DNA from 4 places in the Actinoplanes subglobosus genome. Region 2 is predicted to be linked to each of the others. Evidence: riboswitches for the same ligand, from Rfam matches in the RefSeq annotation. Region 2 holds a riboswitch; each other region holds the start of a gene.
The links. A riboswitch is a leader RNA that binds a small molecule or an ion and turns the genes downstream of it on or off. The one in region 2 is predicted to bind cyclic di-AMP.

Region 1: another riboswitch for cyclic di-AMP. It lies ahead of ACFO0C_RS00085 (C40 family peptidase); the one in region 2 lies ahead of ACFO0C_RS02275 (coiled-coil domain-containing protein).
Region 3: another riboswitch for cyclic di-AMP. It lies ahead of ACFO0C_RS12425 (transglycosylase family protein); the one in region 2 lies ahead of ACFO0C_RS02275 (coiled-coil domain-containing protein).
Region 4: another riboswitch for cyclic di-AMP. It lies ahead of ACFO0C_RS34000 (transglycosylase family protein); the one in region 2 lies ahead of ACFO0C_RS02275 (coiled-coil domain-containing protein).

The regions. Positions count from the first base shown of each region.
Region 1 covers NZ_JBHSBL010000001.1:13,486-20,787, forward strand. Annotated here, with positions in the region: gene ACFO0C_RS00070 (cytochrome ubiquinol oxidase subunit I) at 1-1,070, opposite strand, end outside; gene ACFO0C_RS00075 (BlaI/MecI/CopY family transcriptional regulator) at 1,144-1,500, shown strand; gene ACFO0C_RS00080 (M56 family metallopeptidase) at 1,497-2,405, shown strand; cyclic di-AMP (ydaO/yuaA leader) riboswitch at 2,545-2,676, shown strand; gene ACFO0C_RS00085 (C40 family peptidase) at 2,693-3,682, shown strand; gene ACFO0C_RS00090 (MarR family winged helix-turn-helix transcriptional regulator) at 3,728-4,153, opposite strand; gene ACFO0C_RS00095 (epoxide hydrolase family protein) at 4,207-5,262, shown strand; gene ACFO0C_RS00100 (DivIVA domain-containing protein) at 5,251-5,931, opposite strand; gene ACFO0C_RS00105 (AAA family ATPase) at 6,236-7,302, shown strand, end outside.
Region 2 covers NZ_JBHSBL010000003.1:46,885-54,186, forward strand. Annotated here, with positions in the region: gene ACFO0C_RS02245 (cysteine dioxygenase) at 334-789, shown strand; gene ACFO0C_RS02250 (hypothetical protein) at 794-1,357, opposite strand; gene ACFO0C_RS02255 (Atu4866 domain-containing protein) at 1,409-1,774, opposite strand; gene ACFO0C_RS02260 (TetR/AcrR family transcriptional regulator) at 1,893-2,456, opposite strand; gene ACFO0C_RS02265 (ABC transporter permease) at 2,683-3,579, shown strand; gene ACFO0C_RS02270 (ABC transporter ATP-binding protein) at 3,572-4,342, shown strand; gene ACFO0C_RS02275 (coiled-coil domain-containing protein) at 4,366-5,400, opposite strand; cyclic di-AMP (ydaO/yuaA leader) riboswitch at 5,399-5,535, opposite strand; cyclic di-AMP (ydaO/yuaA leader) riboswitch at 5,743-5,874, shown strand; gene ACFO0C_RS02280 (coiled-coil domain-containing protein) at 5,881-6,909, shown strand; gene ACFO0C_RS02285 (glycoside hydrolase family 65 protein) at 6,972-7,302, opposite strand, start outside.
Region 3 covers NZ_JBHSBL010000012.1:290,186-297,487, reverse strand. Annotated here, with positions in the region: gene ACFO0C_RS12435 (class I SAM-dependent methyltransferase) at 1-4, shown strand, start outside; gene ACFO0C_RS12430 (saccharopine dehydrogenase family protein) at 7-1,221, opposite strand; cyclic di-AMP (ydaO/yuaA leader) riboswitch at 1,429-1,575, shown strand; gene ACFO0C_RS12425 (transglycosylase family protein) at 1,575-2,102, shown strand; tRNA gene ACFO0C_RS12420 (tRNA-Arg) at 2,106-2,178, opposite strand; gene katG (catalase/peroxidase HPI) at 2,255-4,450, opposite strand; gene ACFO0C_RS12410 (response regulator transcription factor) at 4,653-5,312, shown strand; gene ACFO0C_RS12405 (ATP-binding protein) at 5,309-6,379, shown strand; gene alr (alanine racemase) at 6,298-7,302, opposite strand, start outside.
Region 4 covers NZ_JBHSBL010000023.1:78,395-85,696, reverse strand. Annotated here, with positions in the region: gene ACFO0C_RS34020 (beta-galactosidase) at 1-553, shown strand, start outside; gene ACFO0C_RS34015 (hypothetical protein) at 677-1,219, shown strand; gene ACFO0C_RS34010 (GNAT family N-acetyltransferase) at 1,246-1,746, opposite strand; gene ACFO0C_RS34005 (CPBP family intramembrane glutamic endopeptidase) at 1,844-2,743, shown strand; cyclic di-AMP (ydaO/yuaA leader) riboswitch at 2,914-3,157, shown strand; gene ACFO0C_RS34000 (transglycosylase family protein) at 3,156-3,701, shown strand; gene ACFO0C_RS33995 (GGDEF domain-containing protein) at 3,765-4,244, opposite strand; gene ACFO0C_RS33990 (hypothetical protein) at 4,276-4,527, opposite strand; gene ACFO0C_RS33985 (MFS transporter) at 4,524-5,921, opposite strand; gene ACFO0C_RS33980 (MarR family winged helix-turn-helix transcriptional regulator) at 5,994-6,473, opposite strand; gene ACFO0C_RS33975 (hypothetical protein) at 6,567-6,734, shown strand; gene ACFO0C_RS33970 (ATP-binding protein) at 6,754-7,164, opposite strand; gene ACFO0C_RS33965 (STAS domain-containing protein) at 7,157-7,302, opposite strand, start outside.

The DNA of each region.
Region 1 (7,302 bases), on a different contig from region 2:
ACGCGGCGGTCGAAGGACCAGGAGGACCAGAGGTGGTACGCCGCAAGCGCCATCCCGAGCACGCCGGCCCCGATCATCAACCGGAACGTCCAGAACGCGACCGGGATCATCGGCACATAGCTTCCCGGCCCGTATTGAGCCACATACGCAGCCTGGAGATCGTCGATCCCCTGCACGGTCCCGCCGAACGACCCGGTCCCGAGGAAGGACAGCAGCCCCGGGATCTCGATGCTGAAGAACGGCCGGTCGTGCCCGAGCTCCCCGATCGCGAAGACCGAGAACGGCGCCGACGTGGTCGTCTCGTAGAGGGCTTCGGCGGCGGCCATCTTCATCGGCTGAACGGCGGTCATCACCTTGCCGAGGTGGTCGCCGCTGATCGCGGTCACCGCTCCGCCGAGCAGCATCATCCAGGCCCCGGCCCGGGAAAGGGTGAGGAAGGCACGATCATATTTGAAACGCCAGATCCCGATGGCCATCAGCAGCCCGCCGCCGGCCATCGCCGCCCCGCCCATGGTGTGCGGGAACGCGGCCAGCACCACCTCGTTGGTCAGTAGCTCGGTGAAGCTGGTCAGATGCGCCCGCCCGGTGACCGGGTCGAGGGCGTAGGCGACCGGGTTCTGCATGAACGAGTTGGCGGCCAGGATGATGTACGCCGACAGCAGCGTCCCGACGGCGACGACCACGATCGTGGCGGTGTGCAGCCAGCGGGGCAGACGGTCCCACCCGAAATACCACAGCGCCAGGAACGTGGCCTCGAGGAAGAACGCGAGCATCCCCTCGATCGCGAGTGTGGGCCCGAAGACGTCGCCGTAGAACCGGGCGAACGCGCTCCACCCGAGCCCGAACTGGAACTCCTGGACCAGCCCGGTGACCACGCCGACGGCGAACGTGACGATCAGCAGCTTGCCGGTGAACTTCGTGAGGTGCAGGTACTTCTCACGGGACGTACGGATCCAGGCGATCTGGAAACCGGCGGCGGCCGACGCGAGCGAGATCGACACCGGTACGAACAGGTAGTGGTAGATCGTCACGACCGCGAACTGCAGCCGGGTCAGGTCGAGCACGTCCATGGCAGCCCCTCTACGACGATTCGTAGTAGATACTACGACGCGTAGTACGACGTCGTGAAGTAGAGTGGCTCACATGGCACGGAACGACCTCGAACGCGAGGTCATGACGAAGTTGTGGGACGCGGGCGAGCCGCTCACCGTCCGGCAGGTGCACGACCTGCTGAGCCGGGAGCGCGATCTGGCGTATACGACGGTCATGACCGTCCTCGACCGGCTCGCCAAGAAGGGCCTGGTCACCCAGCAGCGGGCGGACCGCGCCTACAAGTACGCCCCGGCGCAGACCCGCGAGGAGATGACCGCCGGCGTGATGATGGACGCGCTCACCGCCACCCCCGACCGTGACGCCGCTCTCGCCTACTTCGTCGGCCAGCTGCCGCCGGAAGCGCTGCGGGCCGCGATCGAGAAGGCCACCCGTAACATCGAGCGGTGACCGCCCTCCTGCTCGGCGCCCTCGGGCTGACGCTCTCGCTGGCCGCGCCGAGACTGCTGGCGAGCGCCCGTTGGACCGACCGTGCCCCGGTCGCGGGTGTCCTGCTCTGGCAGTCACTGACGCTCACCGCCGTACTCTGCGCTCTCGGTGTGGTCCTCGCCGCGCCCGAGGAGGTCGCGCGAGCCGCGGGGGCACGCCATCCGGAGACCGTCGCCGCGTTGCTGTTCTCCCTGGCCGTGGCCGCGACCATCGTGATCCGCCTGATCGTGTCGCTGGTCCGGGTGAGTTCCCGGGCCCGGGCCCGGCGCGCCCGGCACCGGATGCTCGTCGACCTGCTCGATTCCGTCGAGCGGCACGAGGGCCTCGGCGGGGCGGAGGTCCGTGTGCTCGACGGGGCACTGCCGCTGGCCTACTGTGTGCCCGGGCGGGACCCGCGGGTCGTGCTCAGCGGCGGCGTCCTGGAGTCACTGGACCGGGAGCAGGTGGACGCGGTCCTCGCCCACGAGCGTGCCCACCTGCGGCACAGGCACGAGCTGGTGATGGAGTCGTTCACCGCGTTCTACCGGGCGGTGCCGGGGCCGTTGCGGTCGAAGGCGCCGCTCGACGCCGTACATCTGCTGCTGGAGATGGTGGCCGACGACGCGGCCCGCCGCCGGACCGGGCCGGCGCCGTTGCGGGCCGCGCTGGCGCGGCTGATCGACGCCGTCCCCCTGGCGGAGGAGGTGACCGCCGACCCGGAGGGTGAATCCCGGCGCCGGCGGCTGGCCCGTCTGGACATTCCGGACGGCGGTTCGACCGCTCTCACCGTGGCCGGGGTGACCGCCGCGGCCGGCCTGCTGGTGCTACCCACCGTGATCGTCGTGGTGCCCTGGCTGGCGCGCGCCCTGAACAGCTGGCCGTTTTAGAACACCCTGCGTGTCGTCGGCTGTGCGGACAGTTCGGCGGCCTGTGCGACCTTCATTTGCCGTCTTGATCCGAGTACGGTGGTCCCCGGTCCGCCCAGCCCCCCATCGGCCACCCGGCCGATCTGACGGACCACCGCCTAATCGTCTGCGGCCGAAAGGCCCACGGCGAACCGGGGAACCGAGCACCTGGGGTGAAGCCGCGGCGACGCGGCCGGGCAGCCTTCCCGCCCGAACCCGTCAGCTAACCCGGTCGGCGGCTGAACGGGAAGAAAGGACAACGCACCAGCGTGAAACGGATCAGCGCGCGTCGCGCCGGCCTCGTGCGCATCCTGATGTGCGCGGTGGCCGCGGCCGGAGTCCTGGTCACGGGTCCCACCGTCGCTCATGCCGAGCCCACTCCGGCTCAGATCGAGAAGCAGATCGACGAGGAGTGGAACCAGCTCGAGCCGGTCATCGAGGACTACAACGGCACTCACACCAAGCTGGTCAAGCTGCGCAAGCAGCAGAAGGAGCTGGCGAAGACGCTGGCTCCGCTGCAGGCGCAGGTGGACGCCGCGATGGTGGAGGTGCGGGGCCTCGCCGTCGACGCGTACATGCAGGGGTCGCCGACCCTGGTGAACGCGATGGTCCTCACCGGCTCGCCGACGGGTGTGGTGGACAAGCTGACGCTTCTCGAGCAGCTTGCCACCAACCGGGAGGCGTCGATCTCCGAGGTGGCGAAACTCCGCGACAAGTACGCCGCCGACAAGGCCACCGTCGACCAGCTCGAGTCCGAGATCACGATCCGCGACACCGATCTCGGCACGAAGAAGACGGCGATCGAGAAGGAGATCACGAAGCTCCAGAAGCTCCGCATCGCGGCCTACGGCAAGGCCAACGCCGACGACGGGGCGCTGCGCACCGGCCCCTGTCCGGTCGACTACACGAACGACAAGGGTGGCCGCGCCGCCCAGCGGGCGTGCGACCTGATCGGCAAGCCCTACGTCTTCGGCTCGAACGGCCCGAACAGCTACGACTGCTCGGGTCTGACGCAGGAGGCGTGGGAAGCGGTCGGCGTGCATCTCGAGCACTACACGAAGGACCAGTGGGGCTCCACCAAGTCGGTGAGCAAGAGTGAGTTGAAGCCGGGTGACCTGGTCTTCTACTACTCCGACATCCACCACGTCGCCATCTACATCGGCGGCGGCAAGGTGGTCCACGCGCCGCACACGGGCGACTACGTGCGGATGGCCCCGATCGATCGCGGCCCCATCGCCGGCTATCGCCGGCCTGCTTGACACACCCCGCGGAAAGGTCGCCGTCTCCTCGACGGCGGCCTTTCCTCATTTCCCGGTACGGCCGTGGTGCTCGACCAGCCGGCGCAAGAGGCCGGCGAGCAGCGCCCGCTCATCAGCCGACAGCGGCGCCATCAGATCGTCCTGGATCGCCTCCACCCGCTCGCCCAGCTCACCGGCCCGTTCCCGGCCGGCGTCGGTGACCGCGACGACGTTGCGCCGCTTGTCCGCCGGATCCGGTGACCGCCGCACGAAGCCGCCGGCCTCCAGTTCGTTGAGCGCCCCCACCAGGTCGCTCAGGTAGATGGCGGTGCGCCGCCCGAGCGCCGCCTGACTGGCCGGCCCGTCGGTGACCAGTGACGACAGCAGCCGGTAGTGATAGCCCTTGGCGCCCACGCCGGCGAACCCGTCGGCGACGAGCCGGTGCGCGTGCGCCGCGGCCTGGGAGAGCAGCCAGCTCGGCAGATGATCCACGTGACGACGATAACATTGGACGGACTAACGTTAGTCAGTCTAACGTTAGTCGCATGAACGACTTCCGGCTCCACATTCCCCAGGCGGACCTCGACGACCTCACCGAGCGCCTCCGCCGGACCCGCTGGCCCGCCGCGGCCCCCGCCGGCTACGGCATCACCGTCGAACGGGTCCGCGCCCTCGCCGACCGCTGGCTCCGCTTCGACTGGCGGGCCCACGAGGCCGAGGTCAACGCGTGGCCGCAGCAGGTCACCGAGATCGGCGGCGACCGGGTGCACTTCCTCCACGTGCGCAGCGCCGACCCGCATGCCCTGCCGCTGATCCTCACCCACGGCTGGCCCGGCTCCACGGTGGAGTTCCTGGACGTGATCGGCCCGCTCAGCGAGCACTTCCACCTGGTCGTCCCGGCGATCCCCGGTTTCGGGCTGTCCGGCCCGACCACCCGGTCGTGGGGCGTCCGGCGGATCGCCGAAGCCTGGGCCGAGCTGATGGCACGCCTCGGCTACACCCGCTACGGCGCGCAGGGCGGCGACTGGGGCTCCGGCGTCTCCCGCACCCTGGCCACCGTCGCCCCGGACCACGTGGTCGCTGTGCACGTCAACTACCTGCCCACACCCGGGGAGCCGGACGGCCTGGGCCCCGGCGACCGGGAACGGCTGGAGAAGACCATGCGGGTGGCCGCCAACCGGCATCCGCACCAGATCCTGTTCGCGGCCACCCCGCAGACCCCGGCCTATGCGCTCAACGACTCACCGGCCGGGCTGCTCGCGTTCCTCGGCGAGAAGTTCGACACCTGGGCCGACCCGGCCACCCGGGTCCCCGACGACCGGATCGTGGCGAACATCGCCCACCACTGGTTCTTCCGGACCGCCGGGTCGGCCGCCCGGATCGTCAAGGAGTCCGGCCCGCAGGAGACCGGCCAGGTCCCGCTGGGTGTCGCGGTCCTGCCCGGCGACATCGTCCAGTCCATCCGCCCGCTGGCCGGGCAGCGGGCGAACGTCGTCCACTGGAGCGAGTTCCCCCGGGGCGGCCACTTCGCCGCCCTGGAGGTCCCCGACCTGTTCACCCAGGACGTGATCGCGTTCTTCAGCCGCTGGTCAGGGCGGTGACAGAGCCGGCGTGCCACCCTCCAGGTCGTGCAGCTGCCGGACCACATGGTCGCCCAGCGCCGACCGGTAGTCCTGCGCCAGCTCGTCGAGCCGCTCGATCTCGGCCACCATCGCCGCCCGGTCGCGGGCCACCTCGTCCAGTGCCTCGGCGTGCTGCCGCCGCGCGTCCGTCTCGATCGTGTCGGCCGTCCGGATCGCGTCGCCGGTCATCTGATCGGCCTGGGCCCGCGCGCTGACCAGCAGATCGTCCGACTCGCGCTGGGCGTCCCGGACGTGCTCCTCGGCGGTGCGGTGCGCCATCCGCAGCACCCGGTCGTCGACCGCCCCACCCTGCTGCCGGGGCTGGGCCGCCGCGCGCACCTCGTCGTGGGCCCGCTCCAGCTGGACCTGCATCTCCCGGGCCTCGTGCTCGGCCCGGGCCAGGCCCTCCCGCATGTGCTGGAGGTGCGCGGCCAGCTCGCTGACCTCGGCGGTCAGCGCACCCGGGTCGGTGAACCCGCCGCTCTCCCGGAGCCGGGCGGCCAGCGCCCCGTTCTCGTCGAGCAGGCGCAGCATCTCCTGGCTCGCCTCCTCCAGGAGAGCATTGACCTCCTCCTCGTCGTAGCCGCGCTTACCGATCGGCGGCTTCTTGAAGTCCACGTTGTGGATGTCTGCGGGAGTGATCGGCATCCCTACCTCGCTTCCGGCGTCCGTTGCGCGTCCGTTGACTGCGGCACGACGCCCGTTCTCGACTACAGCACAACGCCCGAAGTGTCGGTTTCGGCACGGCAGTGTCGGTTTCGGCACGACGGCGCGCAGGTCCGTCGTGGACGGGCGCTGGCGATCGTAACCGGCCGTGACCAGTCCGGCAGGGGTTAACGCGTCGTCATCACCCTTGTTCGGCTGTATCTGCGCAGGTGGGTGGCTTCTGTGGAGATCCGGGGCGAGGTGGCCGCGGCCGGGCCGGGTCACGGCCGGGGCATAATCGGCAGTCATGAGCGATGCCTTGATCAACAGCCTGTCGGCCGCCGTCGAGGCGCGGCCCGACGACCTGACGCTCCGGCTGCACCTGGCCGAGCAACTGGTCGCGGCCGGCCGGGGCCCGGAGGCGATCGGGCACGCCGCTCAGATCCTGTCCCGCGAGCCCGGCAACGCGGCGGCGCGGACACTGATGGCCCGCGCACTCGGCGGCGCTCCGGGCGTACCGCCGCAAGGGTCTCCGGAAGGACCGCCGGCGGAGGCCGCGCCGGCGACGCCGGGTCCGGAAAAGGCCGCGGACAAGGCGGGCATCGACTGGGCGGCCATGGAGGAGCAGTTCGGGGATGTGGTGCCGCCCCGGTTCGCGCGGGCCGACGGTGAGCCGGACCCGGTGCGCGGGCACGCCGACCGGTCGTTCGACGTCGAGCGGTCCACGGTGACCCTGGCCGACGTCGGTGGCATGACCGACGTGAAGAAGCGCCTCGAGGTGTCGTTCCTCGGCCCGCTGCGCAACCCGAAGCTGCGGACCCTGTTCGGCAAGAGCCTGCGTGGCGGTCTGCTGCTCTACGGTCCGCCCGGATGCGGCAAGACGTTCCTGGCCAGGGCTGTCGCCGGCGAGATGGGTGCCGCGTTCATCTCGTTGTCGATCACCGACGTGCTGAACATGTGGATCGGCAGCTCCGAACGCAACCTCCACGACCTGTTCGAATCAGCCCGGGGACACGCGCCGTGCGTGCTGTTCCTGGACGAGATCGACGCGCTCGGCCACAAACGCAGTCAACTGCAGTCATCGATGCGGACCGTGGTGAATCAGTTGCTGACCGAACTCGACGGTGTCGACGGCGGCAACGACGGCGTCTTCGTGCTGGCCGCCACGAATGCGCCGTGGGACGTCGACTCGGCACTTCGGCGTCCGGGGCGTCTGGACCGGACCGTGCTCGTGCTGCCGCCGGACGCCGAGGCCCGTGCCGCGATCCTGGAGTACCACCTCCGTGACCGCCCGGTCGCCGGTATCGATCTGGACGCCGTCGCCGCCACCACCGACCACTACTCGGGCGCGGACCTCGCGCATCTGTGCGAGAC
Region 2 (7,302 bases):
CGTTGTCGGGACAACGGAGGAGGGGGCCTCCGGCGGCCGGTTCCGGGCGCGCTCGCCACCATATAGCGTCGACTATTAGGCAGGGACCGTCTGAGCAGCGTATTTCGGCGGAACGGCTGATCGGGCTAGGCCGATCTGGTGACACATCGACCGATTTAATGTACGCAGTGTGTCGCCCTCGTTGCGGAACGAAGTTTTTCGCACCACCTCCAGAAAGAGGCAAAGTCCAACAAGCTTCTTTCGAGCCACACGGGATCCGGGGTTCTGCGCACGCGGCGGCCGTTCGTGTGATAAAACCTATCAGGTCTATAGGTTTTATAGAGGGGGCCCCTCGTGACGCTCGATCACCTCGCCATCGCTCAGCGCTTCTCGGCCGCTGCCGCCGAGTGGGCCGTCGCGCCCCGGTTCGATCCGGTCGAGCGTTGGTACCACCGTCTCGCGGTGGCCGACGATCACGAGGTCTGGTTGCTCACCTGGCTGCCCGGCCAGGCCACCGAGATCCACGACCACGGCGGCTCGGCGGGCGCCTTCCACGTGCACGGTGGGACCCTCAACGAGGACACCGTGTCGGTCCGCGGCGGCGTGCCACGCATCGTCTCGCGGGAGCTGGGCGAGGGGGCCGGCCGCCGGTTCGGGAGCCACCACATCCACCGGATCGAGAACCGCTCCAGCCGCCCCGCGGTGAGCGTGCACGTCTACGGGCCGGCGCTGACCAGCATGACAAAGTACCGGCTGGGCCCGGACGGGCTGGAGGTTCTGCTCGTGGAGCGGGCCGGCGCCCAGTGGTGAGCCGTCACTTCGGGTAGACGACACCCGATCGGCCGCTGTAGAGGTGCGGGGTGCCGTCCAGCTCACGACCGGTGTTCGGCGCGTCCAGCCAGACGATGTAGGCCTCACCCGGGGTCAGCCCGGTGATCGTGGTACTCATCGAGCACCCCGTCCCGGCCGGCACGTCCTTCCACACCGGCTCCGGCTGCGGACCGACCACCAGGTCCTGGAGCACGGCGGTGACCCGGTAGTTCGAGTCGAACTGGGTCGGCCACGCGACGGTCAGCGAGCCCGCTCCCGGCGTCACCTCGACCGGGATCATCACCGGCTCGGTCCGCGGCCAGATCTTGGTGCAGCTCGGGTCCGGGGTCGGCGCCGACAGCGACACCGCGGGTGTGGCGGTCGCCTTGCCGACGGACTCCGCCGGGGACGGGGTCGCCTTGCCCTGGTCGACCACGATCCACGACTTGCCGCCCTGGGTGGCCGCCGAGGAGTCGCCGGACTTGTCCCCGCCGAGTCCGAGCGCGGCGCAGCCGCCCAGCGTCAGCGAGGCCGCCGCCAGCACGATCGCGATCCTGGTGTGCCGCATTCATCCCCCCGGTTCGGTGTCTCCCACCCATCGGCGGGCCGGTACGGCTCCTTAGGCCGCGGCGGGGCGCAGGCGGTGCCCGGCCATCTCCAGCTCGCCCTCGTGCACCTGCACCGGGGTCTGCAGACCGGAGTCGTCGCGCAGCACGACCGCCTGCCCATCGATCAGGTAGGTGCCCCGGGCCGGCTTGCGGCGACCGGCCACCTCACCCGCGTAGGTGCCGTCGCGGCGCAGCTGGAGCTTGACCGACCCGTCCTGACTGCGCCAGGCGCCGACCACGGCGGCACCGGTGACCACCCGGGGGTGTGCGGCCGCCGGCCCGGTGTGGGCGCCGTCGACGCCGCCCATGGCGATGGCGAGAAGAGAGGCGGCGTCGAGCACGGTGAAGTCGACGTGGGGTTCACAGGAGGTGGGCATGGTCTCCGGCTCCGGTTCGGTCGGGGTCGGCCTCTCCGGTCGGCAGAGACCGCCCACGCCCTGTGGATTCCTGAGTTGCGATCAGGAGCGAACCGGTGCGCTTACGGGTGCGGGCGGATCAGCCCGTGGCCCGCAGCGCGGCCGTGACCGCCACCGTGAACTTCTCCAGGTAGTCGTCCTCGATCGGCTGCCGGGCCACCGCGAGGCGCCAGTAGAGCGGGCCGAGGATCATGTCGACGGCCACGTCCGGGTCGGTCCCCTCGGGCAGCTCACCACGGGCCACCGCCTGACCGATCAGCTTCTCACCGACGGCCTGCTGATGGGTCCGCAGAGCCCGCTGGAGCGTCTCGGCGATCTGCGGGTTGCGCGCCGCCTCGGCCATCAGGTCCGGGATGATCTGCGACGCCATCCGGTGCCGGAGCGCCGTGCTGACGATCAGCAGGAGCAGCGACAGATCGCCGGCGAAACTCCCGGTGTCCGGAAGTGGAACTTTTCGTTCCGCGACATCCGAGATTATCTCCATTACCATTTCGAGCTTGTTGCTCCATCGACGGTAGATGGCCGTCTTGCCGACCCCGGCACGACGGGCAACCGCTTCGATGGACAGCCGCCCGTAACCGACCTCTGCCAGCTCGTTCATGACAGCGTTACGGATCGCCACGGTGATGTCGCCTCGGAGCACCGCCGCTCCGGCAGGTGCGCGCTTTATTGTCGCCACCGAACCACTATAACGCTACGACGTAACGGTTGCGTTCCGCCGTTTGGTCAGCTACCGTCACAGCCACGTCGATACGAACCCGTTCCATCGGCGCGGTCGGGGGCCTGTCATGCTGCATGCTGTGTCCTCGCACCAGGCATCGGATCCCGCCGCGCCCCAAGGGCCGACGACCAGATCGGAGCACCATCCCATGACAGAGACGGCGGTCGCCTCGGCCGACGCCGGCCTCTCCCTCTCGGAGCTGGCCCGGCGCAACGGCCTGAGCGCCTCCGGGCGCCTTCCGAGCCTCGCGGAGTATTCGCGGACCCTCTGGGCGTACCGGCACTTCATCCGGGCCCACGCCAGCGCGAAGATCACATCCTCGCTGGGCAACACCAAGCTCGGCGCGGTCTGGCAGGTCCTGACGCCGATGATCAACGCCGGTGTCTACTACGTGATCTTCGGCCTCGTGCTGGGCGGCCACGACGACATGCCGAACTTCATCGCGTACCTCTGCATCGGTGTCTTCGTCTTCCAGTTCACCCAGTCGGTGGTCCAGACCGGCACCAACGCCATCACCGGCAACCTCGGCCTGATCCGGGCGCTGCACTTCCCGCGGGCCAGCCTGCCGCTCTCGGCCGCGCTGGTGGAGATCCGTAACTTCATCGTGGCGCTGTTCGTCCTGATGGGGATCGTGCTGATCACCGGCGAGCCGATCACCCTGGAGTGGCTGCTCGTGCTGCCACTGCTGGTCCTGCACTCGTTCTTCAACATCGGGCTCGGCCTGTTCATGGCGCGCTACGGCTCCAAGGTCCGCGACGTGAAGCAGTTGATCCCGTTCATCATGCGGTTCTGGCTGTACGGCTCGGCGGTCCTCTACCCGGTCACCAAGTTCGGGGACGTGCTGGGCGGCTGGCAGCTCCAGGTGGTCGAGGCCAACCCTCTGCTGGTCTTCATCGAGCTGATGCGCCACGCGCTCCTCGAGGAGACGGTCCTCGCCAACACGCCCACCGTGCTGTGGATCGAGGCGGTCGTCTGGAGCCTGGTCGTCGGTGTCGTCGGGTTCGTCTACTTCTGGCGCGGAGAGAAGGGCTACGGCCGTGGCTGACAACGAGCGCATCCCCACCGTCATCGCGGATCAGGCCCACATCATCTACAAGATCCACCAGGCCGGGTCGGCCAGCTCCAGCCCGCTCGCCAGCTTCAAGCGCCTCACCACCCGCAGCAAGAACGCGAACATCCGTGAGGTGCACGCGGTGCGGGGTGTCAGCTTCGTCGCCTACCGGGGCGAGGCGATCGGCCTGATCGGCACCAACGGCTCGGGCAAGTCGACGCTGCTGCGCGCGGTGGCCGGGCTGCTGCCGGTGTCCAGCGGCGCGATCTACGCGGCCGGCCAGCCGTCGCTGCTGGGTGTCAACGCGGCGCTGATGAACGAGCTGCCCGGCGACCGCAACGTCGAGCTGGGCTGCCTCGCCATGGGCATGTCACCGGCCGAGGTCGCGTCGAAGAAGGACGAGATCATCGAGTTCTCCGGTATCAACGACAAGGGCGACTTCTCCTCGCTGCCGATGCGGACCTACTCGTCGGGCATGTCGGCCCGGCTGCGGTTCTCCATCGCGGCGGCGAAGAAGCACGACGTGCTCCTGATCGACGAGGCGCTGGCCACCGGTGACGCGAAATTCCGCAAGCGCAGCGAGGAGCGGGTCCGTCAGCTGCGCGGCGAGGCCGGCACGGTGTTCCTGGTGAGCCACAGCGAGCAGTCGATCCGCGACACCTGCGAGCGCTGCATCTGGCTGGAGGCCGGCGAGATCCGGGCCGACGGCCCGACCAGCGAGGTGATGAAGGAGTACGAGGCCTTCACCCGCAGGTGAGGCCCCGCACTCCTTCGGACGTGCTAGTTGACCGAGAGATGCACGTGGTTGGTGTGGTCGCTGGACGGGTCTCCGCCCGCCCCGCTGTACGACTTCCAGCCACTGCTCGGTAGCCAGATCCGGCGGTACCAGATCACGTAGAGCACGTTGAGATCGTCGGCGTTGTTGATGAAGTAGTTCGCCAGGTTGTTGCCGTACGTCTTGTCGGCCCCGGTGGCGTCCCCGCCGAAGGTTCCCTTCTCGGCGGAGAAGTCACAGGCCCGGCCCTTGGGGTGCTCACCGCTGTTCTGCGTCCGCCAGCACTTGGTGAACCGGGTGAAGCCGTCGGCCCGGGCCTCCTTGTAGGCGTGCAGCAGGGTCGGGGTGACGCAGCCACCGGTCCCGGTCGGGTCGGTCTGGCTGCAGCTCGTGCCGGTCGGGCCCGGCGCCGCGTCGTCGCTGCCGCCGCCGTCCGACGAGGAGCTGGCGTCGTTGCCCTGGTTGGCCGCCTTCAGAGCGGTCTCGGCCTGCTCCTTCTGCTTCGCCATCACGGTGACCTGCTTCTGCTGGTCCTTGATGGCGATGTCGATGGCGTCCTTGGCCTTCTGCTGGGTCTCCCGGGTGGTCTTGAGGTCCTGGATCGCCCGGTTCTGGTCGGCGGCCACGATGGCCAGGGTCTCGGCCCGCCCCAGGAAGCCCTCGGCGGAGTCCGAGCTGAGCAGTGCCGCCATCGGGCCGCCACGGCCCGCGGTGTACGCCTGGGAGGCGAGCAGGTCAAGCCGGTCCTGCTGGGGTCCCAGGTCGCCGTCCAGCTTCTTCAGCTCGGCGGTCAGCTTGGCCTGCTGCGCCTTGGATGTCTTCAGCTTGGCCTTCGCCTCCACGAAACCTTTGGAGGCCTTCTCCAGTTTCTCGATCAGTGACGCGGAGCCACCCTCACCGTCGTCACCGGAGTCGCCGGGAGCGGCGAGCAGCCGGGGGGCCGCGGTGGCCGGCGTCGGGGCGACGGCCAGTCCGCACGCGGCGACGAGCAGCGCCAGCAACGCCGCTAATCGCCGCGCAGTGTTCTGCTGCACAGGCATTTCCTTCCGTCGGCCGCCGGCCGGGTTAGCTGACGGGTTCGGGACGAAGGAAATCCCTACCGCGGGTAGCGGATTCACCCCAGGGAATAATGGTTCCCCGGCTCGCCATTGAAGGCGATTAGGCGGCGGCTCCCGTGCGGGAACCGCAACGACCATACCCACTCGATCGACAGATCGACAGTTCTCGTACGCCCCGCGATTGCCTCGACACGAGCGGTGACAACAATTACGGAAAGTCGTTGCGAGGTAACACTTTTGGCGGTTCCTCGGGCCTGATCCACGGCGATATCTCGGGTAAACTGGCCGCCGGTCCTGCCAGGACGGCACCGCCCCCGAGTTGCCGGCAGGCCGCCGCCCAATCGTCGAAAGGCGAGCCGGGGAACCAGGTCACTGGGGTGTATCCGCAGTTTGCGGTAGGGATTGCTTCCGTCCCGAACCCGTCAGCTAACTCGGTCGGCGGTGACACGGAAGGAACTGTTGATGACCGCAAGTCCCCGCCGGTGGCTGATACTTGCCCTGGCACCGCTGGTGACCCTCGCGATGTTCGCGGCACCGGCGTCACCGGCCTCGGCCGAGCCCGGCGGCTCCTCGTCGTCCGCCCAAGAAGAGGAGCAGAACGGCGGGCCGGACGCGCTTCTCTCCGATGTGATCGAGAACACCAACCGTCGTTACGTGACCGCCAAGGCCGCGGTGACGAAGTCGGTGAAGGCCCAGGCTCAGCTGGCCAACCAGATCAAGCAGGCCGAGGCCCGGCGCGACGCGCTGATCCCCGAGGTCGACAAGATCGCCAAAGAGCAGTACATGACGGGCAATCTCAGCTCGATCGGCTACCTGCTGAACGCGAACTCCTCGGGCGACTTCCTGGAGAAGGCCGTCTCCCTCGAGGAGATCAACCGGCTGCACGACGCCAAGCTGCGCGAGCTGAACGACGCGCTGAAGACCATCACCGACAGCAAGGCCCGGCTCGACGCCGAGGTGAAGCAGCAGCAACAGGACGCCGCCGTCATGAAGAAGCAGAAGGACCAGGCGGTCGACGCGCTGGCCCTGGTCGGCGGCAAGGGCGTCACCAACGGTCTGGTCGTCGCGGACTCGCCGGAGGCGGCTCCCGCCCCGCGCAACTCCAACGGCGGGTTCTCGGCCGAGGGGTGCACCGAGAAGGACCCGACCACGAACGGCTGCGTCACCAAGCGCACGCTGCACATGTACAAGGAAGTCAAGAAGGCCGGCTTCAGCAACTTCGTCGGCTGTCACCGCGACGGTGGACCGTTCGAGCATCCCAAGGGCCGTGCCTGCGACTGGTCGCTGCAGAAGTCCGGGTTCTCGACCTACGACACCGACAAGGAATTCAAGTACGGCAACAACCTGATGGCGTTCCTGGTGCGTAACGCCGACGCGCTCGGCATCTACTACGTCATCTGGAACAAGAAGATCTGGTTCCCCGCGAACGGGTGGAGCAACTACCACGGAGTCAGTGACCACACCGACCACGTGCACGTATCGATGCTCTAGCTTCCGCAGACAGCGCGAAGGCCCGCCCCTTTCGGGGCGGGCCTTCCTCGTCTCGGAGAACCTCAGTGCAGGGCGCGCCGCACCGGTGCCCGGCCGTGCGGCTGAGCCGGCGCCGGGCCGGCCGGAACAGCCGCCGGGATCGGGATCGTCACCGGCCGGACCTGGGTGACCTCCAGCTCCTTGCCGTGGTGCAGCAGGGTGAGCCGGGCCTGTCCACCACCGTTGCGCAGCGAGTAGGTGACCTCGTCGGAGGTCACGCTGACCCGCAGTCGCAGGCCGCGCCAGAGCAGCGAGAACTCCAGGTTGTTGATCCGGCTGGGCAGGCGCGGCGCGAACGACAGCTGGCCGTTGAAGTCACGCATGCCGCCGAGTCCGGCGACCAGCGAGATCCAG
Region 3 (7,302 bases), on a different contig from region 2:
CTGACCTCAGAGGCGCTGGACGGTGATCTCGAATCCGGCGTCGCGCAGCCGTCCGACCAGGGCGTCACCGATCGCTGTCGCCGGGGTCAGCACACCGCCCCCGGACTTCGGCAGCTCCTCGGTGTCGAAGGCCAGCGCGAGAGCGGATTCGCCGAGCATGACGGCCGTTGCGGCGTACCCCGGATCGCCCTTGGCCTTGACCCTCGCGCGATAGCGCGCCCCCGTCGTGGTGGTGGTGAAGAGATCCATCGTGAAGTGCCCGTTGCGCTGGGTGTCCTCACTGGGACCGGCGCCGGGCGCGGGCAGGAAGCGGTCCAGGACGAACCGCAACGGCGGCACGGCGAAGCCGATGACCAGGGCGTTCATCCCACTCTTGACGAGCGTGGCGGCGATCTTGCTCTTCACCCGCATGACCTCGCGGTACCGGAAGGTCCGGCCGTAGGCCCAGCCGCGCAACGCGTTGCTGCGCCGCACCACCCGGGTGTTGTAGGACGCCATCACGAACGGCGCGAGGTGGCCGCGGACGCTGGGGTCCACGTCGGACCCCGGCAGGGTGAGCATGTCGGGCTGGCGGCCGAGGTCCGGTTCGGTGTGCCGGTCCGGGCTCAACGAGTACGGGCTGGCGCCGACCTTACGCAGCCGGGTGTCCTTCTTCATCACGTCGACCTGGTGGCGCATCGAATCGATGGTGCCGCCGCTGACACCGCCGCGCATGCTGGTCACCACGAGGGTCGTGTCGGTGAGCTCACCGGCGCCGTCCCGGGTGACCTGTTCATGCAGGACGTGAACGCCGATATCGGACGGAATCGAGTCGAAGCCGCAGGAGTGCACGATCCGTGCGCCGGTGCGCTGTGCGGTCTCGTGGTTCTCGTCGATGCTGTCCCGGGCGAAGAGCACCTCACCGGTGAGGTCCACGTAGTCGGTACCACTTTCGGCGCACGCACGGGCGAGTGGCTTGCCGTACTTCGCATACGGCCCGACGGTGGTCACCACGACACGGGTGCGGCCGGCCATCGTGGTCAGGGCGTCCGCGTCACCCGCGTCGGCGATGACGACGGGCCAGTCCAGACCGAGACCCTCCAGTTTCGCCGCCGAGCGACCGCCCAGCGCGAGCCGTGCGCCCTCGGGGGCGTGCTCGGCGAGATAACGCGCCACCAGCACACCGACGAAACCCGAAGCGCCGTAGACGATCACGTCGAACTCGCGCTGTTGATCGCTCATGGTCGGAGATTGTGCACCCTCGGTGGAGTGTCCGCACCTGTTGCGCCACGCCGAATTAGGCACGTTAGCCACACAAAGGAAGATCAAAGCGGCTAATTTGTGACCTACAACTCCATTGCCGCGTCTCGCATAACCAACCAGCAACGCGGCATTTCGGCAGTCCGCAACAATGCGGGCACCGTGGGCGGAACGCCGAGTCCAGCCGCCGACCACGGTTCGACCAAACCCAAGGCATGGAGCGGGGGACCCATAGGTTCCTCGGCGCTACGGCGCCTCGGGGTGAAGCCGCGAACGCGGCCGGGCACCTCTGCCCGAACCCGACAGCTGACCTCGTAGGCGTGGAGGACAAGCTCATGGCTCAGATCGGAAGACAACTCCATCGCGCGGTCGGCATGCTGGCCGCCGGACTCGCCGGAAGTGTGGCCCTAGCGGGGCCCGCGCACGCCGACATCAACTGGGAGGCGATCGCGCACTGCGAATCCGGGGGCAACTGGAGCATCAACACCGGAAACGGCTACTACGGGGGACTCCAGTTCAGCCGGAGCACGTGGCGCGCCTACGGCGGCGGAAAGTACGCGGACACCGCGAACCGGGCTTCGAAGTCGGAGCAGATCCGCATCGCCGAACGGGTGGTGCGCGGGCAGGGCATCGGCGCCTGGCCGACGTGCGGCCGGCGGCACGCCTACACGGCGGCGTCACGCGGCGCTGTGCGAAAGGCGCACCGGTCGACCGGGAACTACGTGGTCCGGCCGGGTGACACGCTGGCGCGGATCGCGGCCCGGCACGACGTCAGGGGCGGGTGGCGAGCGCTTTACCGCGCGAACTCGGACGTGCTGAGCAGCCCGCACCGGCTGCGGGTGGGACAGCGATTGAAGATCTGAGAGTGGGCCCGGCGCGACTTGAACGCGCGACCTACCGCTTAGGAGGCGGTTGCTCTATCCACTGAGCTACGAGCCCGACGTTGCTGAGGGTACCAGCAGGCGGAGCCCGGGTCGGTACGGCCGACCCGGGCCCGGCGAGAACCACTCGTTGATCAGGCCAGGTCGAAGCGGTCCAGGTTCGCGACCTTGACCCACGCCTTGACGAAGTCGGTGATCAGCTTCTCCTTGGCGTCGTCGCTGCCGTAGACCTCGGCCTGGGCGCGCAGCACCGAGTTCGACCCGAAGATCAGGTCGGCCCGGGTCGCGGTCCACTTGACCTCGCCGGTCCGGCGGTCGCGGCCCTCGAAGGCCTCGCCGTCGGAGTCGGTGGCCGACCAGGTGGTGCCGAAGTCGAGCAGGTTGACGAAGAAGTCGTTGGTCAGCACGCCCGGGGTCTCGGTGAAGACACCGTGCGGCGAACCGGCGGTGTTGGCGCCCAGCACCCGCAGGCCGCCGACCAGCACGGTCAGCTCCGGCGCGGTGAGGGTGAGCAGCTGAGCGCGGTCGACCAGCAGCGCCTCGGTGGGGCGGTTGTGGCCCTTGGCGAGGTAGTTGCGGAAGCCGTCGTGGGTGGGCTCCAGCACCGCGAACGAGTCGGCGTCGGTCTGCTCCTCGGTGGCGTCGGTACGACCCGGGGTGAACGGCACCTCGACGTCGAAACCGGCGTCCTTCGCGGCCTTCTCCACGGCGGCCGCGCCGGCCAGCACGATCAGGTCGGCGAGGGAGATCTTCGCGCCACCGGCCGCGTCGAACTCGGCCTTCACACCCTCCAGTACGCCGAGCACCCTGGCGAGCTGGGCCGGGTCGTTGGCCTCCCACTGGTTCTGCGGGGCGAACCGGATGCGGGCGCCGTTCGCGCCACCGCGCTTGTCGGTGCCGCGGAACGTCGAGGCCGACGCCCACGCGGTCGCCACCAGCTCGGAGACCGACAGGCCGGAGGCCAGGACGGTGGCCTTGAGGGCCGCGACGTCCGCGGCGCCGACCAGCTCGTGGTCGACCGCGGGCAGCGGGTCCTGCCAGATCAGCGGCTCGGACGGGACCTCCGGGCCGAGGTAGCGAGCGATCGGGCCCATGTCACGGTGGGTCAGCTTGAACCACGCCTTGGCGAAGGCCTTGCCGAACTCCTCCGGGTCGTCGTGGAACCGCTTCGAGATCGGCCCGTAGATCGGGTCGAAACGCAGCGCCAGGTCCGAGGTCAGCATCCGCGGCTCCTGCCGCTTCGACGCGTCGAACGCATGGGGCACCAGGTCGGAGCCGGCACCGTTCTTCGGACGCCACTGGTGCGCGCCGGCCGGCGACTGGGTGAGCTCCCAGTCGTACGCGAAGAGGATGTGGAAGAACTCGTTGTCCCAGCGGGTCGGGTGGTAGGTCCAGGTGACCTCCAGACCACTGGTGATCGCGTCGGCGCCGACACCGGTGCCGAAGGTGCTCTTCCAGCCCTGACCCTGCGCCTCGATCGGGGCGGCCTCGGGCTCGGGGCCGACGTTCTCGGCCGGGCCGGCGCCGTGGGTCTTGCCGAAGGTGTGACCGCCGGCGATCAGTGCCACGGTCTCCTCGTCGTTCATGCCCATCCGGCCGAACGTGTCCCGGATGTCCCGGGCCGAGGCCAGCGGGTCCGGGTTGCCGTTCGGGCCCTCCGGGTTGACGTAGATGAGACCCATCTGCACGGCGCCGAGCGGCTTGGCCAGCTCACGGTCGCCGCTGTAACGCCGGTCGTCCAGCCAGGTGTCCTCGGTGCCCCAGTTGACCTCCTCGGGCTCCCAGACGTCGGGGCGGCCGCCGCCGAAACCGAAGGTCTCGAAGCCCATGCTCTCCAGGGCCACGTTGCCGGCCAGGATCATCAGGTCGGCCCACGAGATGTTCTTGCCGTACTTCTTCTTCACCGGCCAGAGCAGCAGCCGCGCCTTGTCCAGGTTGCCGTTGTCCGGCCAGCTGTTCAGCGGTGCGAAGCGCTGCTGGCCGGAGCCGCCACCGCCGCGACCGTCGAAGGTCCGGTAGGTGCCGGCGCTGTGCCACGCCATCCGGATGAACAGCGGGCCGTAGTGGCCGAAGTCGGCCGGCCACCAGTCCTGCGAGTCGGTCATCAGCGCGTTGATGTCCGCCTTCACGGCGGCCAGGTCGAGGCTGTTGAAGGCCGCGGCGTAGTCGAAGTCGCCGCCGTTCGGGTTGCCGGCCGGGGAGTTGGCGTGCAGCACGCTGAGGTCGAGCTGGTTGGGCCACCAGTCCCGGTTGGCCCGGCCACCGTGCGAGCCGGAGCCGCCGTGCGCGACGGGGCACTTTCCTTGAGCTGCGGCGAGTTCGTCTGCCACGAAGTCCTCCGGGTAGCGAGCGTGTGATCTGTCGAGTTCGGCTCGCAGTCTGCCCTGCTTTTCTGGAATGAGTCAAGAAAAGGGGGAGGGGTGTTCGACACCCTGCGGCGCGGCGCCCGCGGGCGGAAATTCTGCCGGGTTTCCTCCGTGAAGTTATCGTGGCTGCCGGATCGGCGACGATAGGCGGGGGAGGTAACAGAGCGTGCGCGTACTGGTGGCTGACGACGAACGAATACTCGCGGACACGGTGGCCGACGGCTTGCGTCAGTTCGCCATGGCGGTCGACGTCGTCTATGACGGTGACAGCGCGTTGGAGAAAATCAGCCTGCACCGATACGACGTGGCGATCCTGGATCGGGACATGCCGGGCATCACCGGCGACGAGGTGTGCACGCGGGTCGTGGACTCGGGGCTCGACACCCGGTTGCTGCTGCTCACCGCCGCGGCCGGGATCCGGGACCGGGTGGAGGGCCTCGGGCTCGGCGCCGACGACTACATGACCAAGCCGTTCGCCTTCGCTGAACTGGTCGCCCGGGTGCAGGCGCTGGCCCGGCGCTCGGCGGCCCGGCTCAAACCGGTCCTCGAACAGGACGGCGTCGTGCTCGACACGATCCGGCACTTCGCGTCCCGGGACGGGCTGACTCTCAACCTGACGCCGAAGGAGTTCGCCGTCCTGCGGGTGCTCCTGCGTGCCGGCGGCCAGGTCGTCAGCGCCGAGGACCTCCTCGAACAGGCCTGGGACGAAAACGCCGACCCGTTCACCAACTCGGTACGCGTGACGATCATGACGTTGCGCAAGAAGCTGGGCGAGCCGCCGGTCATCCACACGGTGCCACGGGTGGGATACCGGTTGGGGCGATGACGGCGCTCGCGCCGGGCCGGCGTGCCCTGATCGTCAGCGGGTTCGCCTTCCTGGCCGGAGTCGCCGCGACCACCCTGCTCGAACTGCTGCACCTGTGGCTGCGGCTGGCCGGCACGGCGATCTGCGGTGCGGCCGCCCAGCGTGGCGCGATCTGCCGGTCGATCGCCGAGCACGAGGGCTGGCAGGTGCTGCTGGCGCTCACGGTCACCCTGGCCGGCCTGCTGGTGGTCGCACGCGTCGGGGCCCGCTGGATCCTCGACCCGTTCCGCCGCCTGGTCCCGGCCATCGCGCGGGTCGGACCGCAGAACCTCGGTTACCGCATCAACGCCGGCGACGGGCCGGAGGAGATCACCGAGGTGGCCCGGGCCATCGACGCGATGATGGACCGGATCGTGATGGGTTACGAGGCGCAGCGGCACTTCGCGGCCAACGCGGCGCACGAGTTGCGTACCCCGCTCGCGGTGCAGCGCACGCTGATCGAGGTGGGGCTCGGCCGAGCCACCACACCGGACAAACTGGACCTGCTCGCGACACAGTTGCTGGCCACCAACGAGCGCAACGAGCGTCTCATCGAGGGCCTGCTCGTCCTCAGCGAGTGCGACCGCGGTCTGGCCGCCCGGGTGCCGGTGCGCCTGGACACGGTCGTCGGCACGGTCCTCGACGACTACGAGACGCGGGCCGCCGAGGCCGGGGTGGCGATCACCCGGACACTCGCCGAGCGGACCGTCCGTGGCGAACGGGTGCTGCTCGAACGGCTCGTCAACAATCTGGTGCAGAACGCGATCAAGTACAACCGGCCGGGCGGCACGATCACCGTCGAGGTCGGCGTACGGCCGGCCCTGTCGATCGCCAACACCGGCGACGACGTCCCGCCGGACGCCGTGGTCGGTCTCTTCGAGCCGTTCCGCCGGCTGTCCGGCACGCGGATCGACCACAGTGGCGGAGCCGGCCTCGGCCTCGCCATCGTGCGGGCGATCGTCCGCGCTCACGACGGGGTCATCTCCGCGCACTCCACCGGGCGTGACGGGCTCCGGGTCGAGGTCTCGTTCGGCGACTCCACCGAGTAGTGCACCCGGGGTACCCGCGTCCCGATGCCGGTGAGGATCTCGTGCGCGTTCGTGCCCGCCCACGCGGCCCACTCGCTGACCGTGGGCTCCCCGTTCTCGCCGTTGCCGAAGATCACCACGCGGTCGCCGGCCACCACCGGGCTGTCCCCGGCGTCGACCACCACCTGGTCCATCGCCACCCGGCCGACGATCGGGCAGCGCACCCCGCCGATCGCGACCGAGGCCCGGTTGCCGGTGATGCGGGGCACCCCGTCGGCGTAGCCGGCCGGCACCAGTGCCAGTGTCGTCTCCCGGTCGGTCACGAACTCGGGGCCGTAGGACACCCCGGTGCCCGGTCCGACCCGCTTGGTCAGGATGACCGTCGACTCCAGCGTCATGGCGGGACGCAGACCGAACGCCCGGCCGGGGATCGGCTCGGCGCCGTAGAGGGCGATGCCCGGGCGTACCAGATCGAAATGGGTCTCCGGAAGCTGCAGCACCGCCGCAGAGTTGGCCAGGTGCGTCAGCGGTGCCTCGACGCCCGCGGTGCGGGCCGCGGCCCGCACCCGGTCGAAGGCCGCCAGCTGCCGCCGCAGCCCGGGATCGGCGGGATCCTCGGCGTGTGCCAGATGGGACCAGACGGCGCGGATCTCGATCAACCCGGCGTCGCGGAGCTTGACCGCCGTGGTCAGCAGGTCCGGCCACTCCGCCTCGACGGCGCCGCTACGGGACAGCCCGGTGTCGGCCTTCAGGTGCACTCCCGCGGTTCGGCCGGTGCGTTCCGCGGCACGGGCCAGGGTCTCCAGCGCGGTGACCGACGCGACCGACACGTCGATGTCGTTGATCAGCGCCTCGTCCAGTGTCTCGAACGGGGCGTACAGCCACATCAGGATCGGCGACGTGATGCCGCCGGACCGTAGTTCCAGGGCCTCGCGCAGGGACGT
Region 4 (7,302 bases), on a different contig from region 2:
CGCGCTCAAGCAGCGGCTGGAGGACTACGTGGCCGGTGGCGGTCACCTGGTCACGACGTACTTCTCGGGCATCGTCGACGAGAACGACCACGCCTGGCCGGGCGGCTACCCGGGGGCGTTGCGTGACCTGCTCGGCGTTCATGTGGAGGAGTTCGCGCCGCTGCTCGACGGCGAGTCGGTGACGCTGACCAACGGGGCGATCGGCACGCTGTGGTCGGAGCGCCTGGCGGTGACCGACCCGGCGACCAAGGTTGTGGCCGGGTATGCCACGGGCGGGGCGGCCGTCACTCGCCGGGAGGTGGGCGGCGGCTCTGCGGCGTACGTCTCCAGTCGTCTGGGGCCGCAAGGCCTGTCCTTGATCCTCGACGATCTGCTGGCTCTCGCCGGTGTCGGCAGTGAGCTGCCGCCCGACCTGCGCGGGCGGGTGGAGCTGGCGGTCCGCGGCCCGGTCCGTTTCCTGATCAATCGGACCGCCGAGCCGGTCGATCTGTCGAGCCTGCCGGACGCTCCGCCGTCGCTGCCGGCCCGCGGCGTCGTGGTCCTGGGAGTGTGACGCGAGTCTATGTCGGCAGTGGAGTGAACTTAGGCTAGCCTAACCTAACCAACGGTCCACTCCGGAAGGATTTGCCGCAGCATGCCCGTTTTCAGTTCCCGGATTCGTCGTGCCTTCAGCCGAATGTCCGTCGTCGGTGCCGGTGCCGCCGTGCTCACCCTCGGTGTCGCCTCGGCGGCGTCGCCCGCCGTCGTCACCGCCGACCGGGCGACCACCGTCAGCGGTGCCGCCTACCAGCTCACCCTGTCCGCCGAGGACACTCTTGCCGCCACCGGGCAGACGGTCACCGTCACCGGGCACGGTTACCCCACCGGTCAGGGCGTCTACGTCAGCCTCTGCGTCATCCCGGACGGCTTCGACCCGGCCGCACCGGTCTACGCCACCACGCCGACGCCCTGCCTCGGCGGCGCCGACTCCAGCGGCGCGACCGGTGCCTCGCACTGGGTGTCCAGCTCGTTCCTGGCCGGACTGATCGCCAACTCGTCGAAGTGGACCACTGAGGGCACGGGTGTCGGCGGGTTCGCGGTGAACATCTACGTGAACCCGAACATCTCCGCGACGCAGGTCTGCGGGCAGACCGTACGGTGCGCGATCGTGACCCGCGCGGACCACACCGGGCTGAGCAACCGCTACGTCGACCTGTTCGTGCCGGTCACGTTCCAGTGATCACCGCGGGCCGCGGATGACAGTGATCAGCGGAGCTCGCGGATGACGTCGTCGCCGTCACGGCCGGTCTCGACGAAGCCGGCCTTGGCGGCGACCGCCGCGGACGCGAGGTTGGCCGGGTCGTGGCGGATGACGAGCCGCTCGATCCCCGGCAGGGTCAGCGCGACCCGGGCAAGCACCTTGACCGCCGCGGTCATCCGGCCCTGACCCGCCCATGGGGTGCGCATCCAGTAGCCGATCTCCAGGGCGCCCGGGCCGGGCCGGGTCATCAGGCCGATCGAGCCGATCAGGTCGCCGAAGGCCGTGAAGATCGCGTAGTTGAACTCGGTGCCGGCCGTCCAGTTCGCCGCCGAGCGTTCGGTGTAGTCGCGGGCCTCGGCCGGGCCGTACTCCGGGGTGGCGAACGGCAGGAACGGCGCCAGTTCGGGCACCGACTCGTGGACGGCCGCGGCCAGTTCGGCGGACCATTCCGGTTCCCAGCGTTTGAGGACCAGATCGCCGGCGTTGATCATCTCGGGTGGTTCCATGATCCGTATTCTGCCGGACGTCTATATCTCTGGTTAGGCACGGGAATCCGGCTGTGGCCGGATCCGCTCGGCACGTCCGGTGGGAAGACTCGTCGCCATGATGATTTCGGCGCCCGGTAGCCCGTACCACCGTCTTGCCCGCACCGCCCTGCACCGGTGGTGGCGTTTTCCGCTCGGCACCGTGTTCATCGTGGGGGCCGCCTTCGTCGTGATGATCTTCTACGTGATCGTCGCGGAGATCTTCGGGCGGCCCGGCGGGCCGGACGGCATGGCCACCCTCGGTACTCTGCCCGATCTCGCGGCCGGTTTCCTGTCGATTGCGGTGGCCCTTCCGCTGACGCTGCTGGCCGCACAGTGGATTCAGCGGCGCCCGGCCGGGACCCTGTCATCGGTGGCCGGGCGGATCCGGTGGCGATGGCTCGCGGTGTGTCTCGGCGTCGCGACGGTGACGATCGTCGTGTTTCTGACAGCGGTCACGGTGCTCTCCCCGGATTCCGGGCCCGACGAGTCACTGGCCGGCTGGGGGCCGTTCCTGGTGTCGGCGGCCGTGCTGCTCGCGGTGGTGCCGTTCCAGGCGGCGGCCGAGGAGTATCTGTGCCGTGGCTGGCTGCTGCAGGGGCTCGGCGCGTGGCTGCGCAGCCCCTGGCTGCCGATTCTGGTGCAGGCCGCGGTTTTCGCCGCTTTGCACGGATGGGGTACGCCGTGGGGCTTCGCCGACCTGATGATGTTCGGCATGGTGGCCGGCTGGGTGACGATCCGCACCGGTGGGCTGGAGGCCGCGATCGCGCTGCACGTCGTGAACAACCTGCTCGGGATGCTGGTGGCGGCGGCGTTCGGGCAGCTCACCATCGAGGAGACGGCGGCCGACATGCCGTGGTGGATGTTCGTGGCCGACGTGCCGGTCCTGATCGGATTCGCCGCGGTGATCGTGTGGCTGGCCCGGCGCCGGCGGCTGCACACGGCGAGCCCGATCGTGGCCTACGGCTTGGCCCACTGAGCCGCCAAAAAGGCTGATGAAAAGGGTATAAGCGCAGTGTCGGTAATTTCCGGGCGCTAACAAGATCAAAGCGGGCAAATACTGAGAAGAACGTCACTATCCGGGGCTGTTTTCTTGGCTCGCGGCCCATCGACGTGGTTACCGTCGGGCCGTCCCGCGACGCGGGCACTGTGGACGGACCGCCGAGTCCTGCCCCCGTCCGCAGACTCGATGCAAGGGCAGGAGCGGGGGACCCACTTTTCGACGGTGCGCGGGATGCGCGCCTTGGGGTGAAGCCGTGTGCACGCGGCCGGGCCAGCGAGAATTGTTCACGACGGTGGAGACCGCCTCGACGGTGTGACTCGAGGTAGGTCGTGAACATTCTCGTCCGCCCGAACCCGACAGCTCACCTCGCAGGCGTGGAGGATCATCCATGTCTGGTAGTAGACGAATCCGCCTTGCCCTGGTTCTGGCGACAGCCGGAATCACCGGAGCAGGCGTCCTGCTCGGCCCGGCCACCCCGGCTCAGGCCGCGCGCCAGGTCAACTGGGACGTCGTCGCCAAATGCGAGTCCGGCGGCAGGTGGCACATCAACACCGGAAACGGGTACTACGGCGGCCTGCAGTTCAGCCGCAGCACGTGGAAGGCCAACGGTGGCGGTAGGTACGCCCCGACGGCTGACCGGGCCACCAAGGCCCAGCAGATCGCGATCGCCAACAAGCTGCACGCCAAACGCGGGCTGAGCCCGTGGCCGGTCTGCGGCAAGAAGGCCGGTGTCTACAAGACGACGAAGACGTCGACTCCGAAGAAGAAGGCCAAGGCCACCGGCAAGACCTACGTGATCAAGTCCGGCGACACACTGGCCTCGATCGCCAGGAAATACAAGGTCAAGGGCGGTTGGCGTACGCTCTACGCGCTGAACAAGGACAAGCTCCGCAGTCCCGGCCTGATCTTCCCGGGCCAGCGCATCCGTCTCTGAGCCGGGTTCCGCCGAGCGGCGGCCGGGAGCGTCCATCGCCTCCGGCCGCCGCGCGCCACACGGTCATGATCGATTAACCGAGGCGGCCACCGATGGCCGCACCGGGATGCGGTCGAAGACCGCGTGGCCGCCGCCGGATCGTTTCGCGTGGTACATCGCGATGTCGGCCTGCTGGAAGAGCAGGTTCGAGTCCCCGTGGGCGAGCGCGACACCGATGCTCACGTCGATCGTCATGTCGATCTCCTCGACGATGAAGGTCTCGCGCAACGCCTCGCGGATCCGGTCGGCCACGGCGACCGCCGCCCGCTCGTCCACGTTCGGTCCGGAGACCACCACCACGAACTCGTCGCCGCCGAGACGGGCCAGCAGATCACCGTCCCGGGTGACCGCGGCGAGCCGCCGTGCGGCCTGCTCGAGCAGGTTGTCACCGGCCTGGTGCCCGTACGTGTCGTTGACCTCCTTGAACCGGTTGAGGTCGAGCAGCAGCAACGCGATCGGGTCGTGCCGGGGCGCGGCGAGCAGGATGTCCAGGTGTTCCAGCACCGAGCGGCGGTTCGCCAGCCCGGTCAGCGCGTCACAGCGCTGTGTAGTGGGCGAAGTCCCCCGCTCCCGTGGTGCTGGCCAGGAAGTCGACGACCCCCGCGGAGAACAGCGCGGCACCGCCCAGCCCCGCGATCGTCCCGTCCAGCACCACCCGCCGGCCCGAGACGTGCCTGCTGGTGAACAGCAGCACGCCCGCGTACGCCTGCGGGTAGAAGAGCAGCCACCCGGCGTCCGCCCGGGACGGGAACGGCGGCGCTCCATACCTCTCAGGTCGGCAGGTCAACCAGCCGAATTGAGGGCGTTTCCGTGGGCGCGCGATCTCGCCGGGCGCAGCACAGTCAGGGCCACCAGGAATCCCGTGGCCAGCAGTCCCGCCGACGTGGCGAACGCCAGCCGGTAGCCGCCGGTCAGTGCCTCCGCCTGGGTCCAGCCCGACGCCAGCAGCCCTTCGGTGCGGGAGGCCGCCAGCGTCGACAGCACCGCCACGCCGATCGCCATGCCGACCTGCTGGGTCGTGTTGAACAGCCCGGACGCGAGCCCCGCGTCGCTCTCCCGCGCACCGGACATGCCCAGCGTCGCCAGTGCCGGCAGCACCAGGCCGCCCCCGGAGATCAGCACCATCACCGGCAGGAGATCGGTGACGTACCCCGCCCGTACCGGAATCCGGGTCAGCAGCACCATCGCCGCGATCAGCAGCACCAATCCGGCGAGCAGCACCGTGCGCGCCCCGAACCGGGCACTGACCCGCGCCGACACGAGCAGCGACACGATCCCGATCCCGACCGCGGCCGGAAGCATGGCGAGTCCCGTCTCCAGAGCGGTGTAGCCGAGCACTTTCTGCATGTACAGCGCGACGAGGATCTGGAACGCGAACATCCCGGACAGGGCCAGCATCTGCGCCAGGTTCGCCCCGGTGACGTTGCGGGACCGGAGGATCCGCAGCGGCATCAGCGGATTGGCGGCGGTGGCCTGCCGGATCACGAACCCGGCCAGCAGTGCCGCCGACACGACCCCGGTCCACCACTGCGCGCCGCCCTGCACGACCGTGTAGATCCCGAGCATCAGCCCCGACGTGACCAGGGCGGCCCCGAGGACGTCGGCGCCCGCGGACAGCCCGAGTCCTCGGTCGCGGGGCAGCACCCGCACCGCGAGCACGATCGTGGCCAGCCCGATCGGCACGTTGATGAAGAAGATCCACGGCCAGCTCAGCGTGTCGGTGAGCACCCCGCCGAGCACCTGCCCGATGGACGCCCCCGCCGCGCCGGTGAAGCTGAAGATCGCGATCGCCCGGCCGCGGTCCGCGTCGTCGGTGAAGATCGTGACCAGGATGCCGAGCACCACGGCCGAGGCCATCGCGCTGCCGGCGCCTTGCAGGAACCGTGCCGCGATCAGCATGCCCGGCGTGCTCGCCAGTCCGGCCAGCAGCGAGGCGGCGGTGAAGACGGCGTTGCCGGCCAGGAACATCGCGCGCCGTCCGACCAGGTCGCCGAGTCGTCCGGCGAGCAGCAGCAGTCCGCCGAACGGGATCAGGTACGCGTTGACCATCCAGCTGAGGCCGGCGGGGGAGAACCCGACGTCCTGCTGGATCGCGGGCATCGCCACGGTCACGATGCTGCCGTCGAGAATCGTCATCAGCCCGGCGGCGGACAGGACGCCGAGCGCGGTCCAGCGATGCATGAAGAGCCTCCCCATCAGTGCGATGGGAAGGACGCTAGCAGATAGTTTTGTTGCAGACGATCCTGGACGGATCTACCTGGCGCGCTCCCGCGCCCGGCGACCACCCTCGACCGGCGTGGCCAGATGGCCCGTGGCCAGCCGGCTCAGCACCCGGACCAGCGCCTCCCGGTCCTGCTCGGAAATGCTGCCGAGGGCCTCCCGGTGCACCCCGTCGACGATCTCCTGACTGCGCCGCGCCACCTCCGCCCCCTCCGGCGTGACCGCGATGATCCGGGCCCGGCGATCCGTGCTCGACGGCCGCCGCTCCGCATAGCCAGCCTTCTCCAGCGCGTCCACGGTCACGACCATGGTCGTCTTGTCCATGTCGCCGAGCTCGGCCAGCTGGATCTGCGTCCGCTCCTCCTCCAGCGCATGCACCAGCACACAGTGCATCCGCGCGGTCAGCCCGATCCCGGCCAGCGCCGCCGCCATCCGCGTCCGCAGGACATGGCTGGTGTGATCCAGCAGGAACGACAGGTCCGTCTCGGTCCGGGCGGGCGCCATGGCAGTCATCCGCCCAGCGTAGCCGCCGTTGGATCCGAGACGGATAATCGCTTTCGGTACGATCCGCCGCTCCCGCAACCAGGAGCACGTACCCTCCTCGCGGTGGGAGGATCACCGAAGGCCGGTCCCGACGACCCGTCAGTGCCGGGCGCACTGCTCTGGGCGGTGCGCATCGGCGACGTCTGCGTGCTCGGCGATCTCACTCCCGGCCCGCGCTGGCACGAGTGGTACGCGGGCCTGCTCCCGGACGGCCGCTGCCTGACCCTCTGAACGGCGGCCACCGCGCCGCTCAGGAACCTCGCGGGGCGATCCCGAACCGCATCCGGACGATGGTTCCCTCCGCGGCGGCGATGGCGTCGACCTGGTCACACAGTCGTTCGACGATGGCGAGGCCACGGCCCCGGCGGGCCTCGGGCGTCGGCATCGGCCGGCCGAAGGCGCGCATCGGGCCACCGTCGATGACGTCGCAGACGACGTAGCCGTCCTCGGCGCGGATCCACACCCGGCCGCCGCCGGACGTGTGCTGCAAAGTGTTGGTGACCAGCTCACTGACGGCGATGGTCAGTGACATGACCTGGTCCGGGGCCAGACCGAGCCGTTCGGAACGGCGTTGCGCGAATGCCCGTACCCCCGGAAGGTCCTGGGCCTGGTGATAGCCCATCACCTCCGCGGAGGCGGCGGACGGGTCCGGCTCAGTCACGCTGATCAGCCTGCCTCGGCGTGGGCGGCCGGAGCAGTTCCAGGATGCCGGTGATCTCCAGGACGGTCGCGACGGCTCCGGTGACGTTGACGACGTGAAGAACGCCGCCGCGCTCCAGCGCGGCGTGGTGGGCGGTGA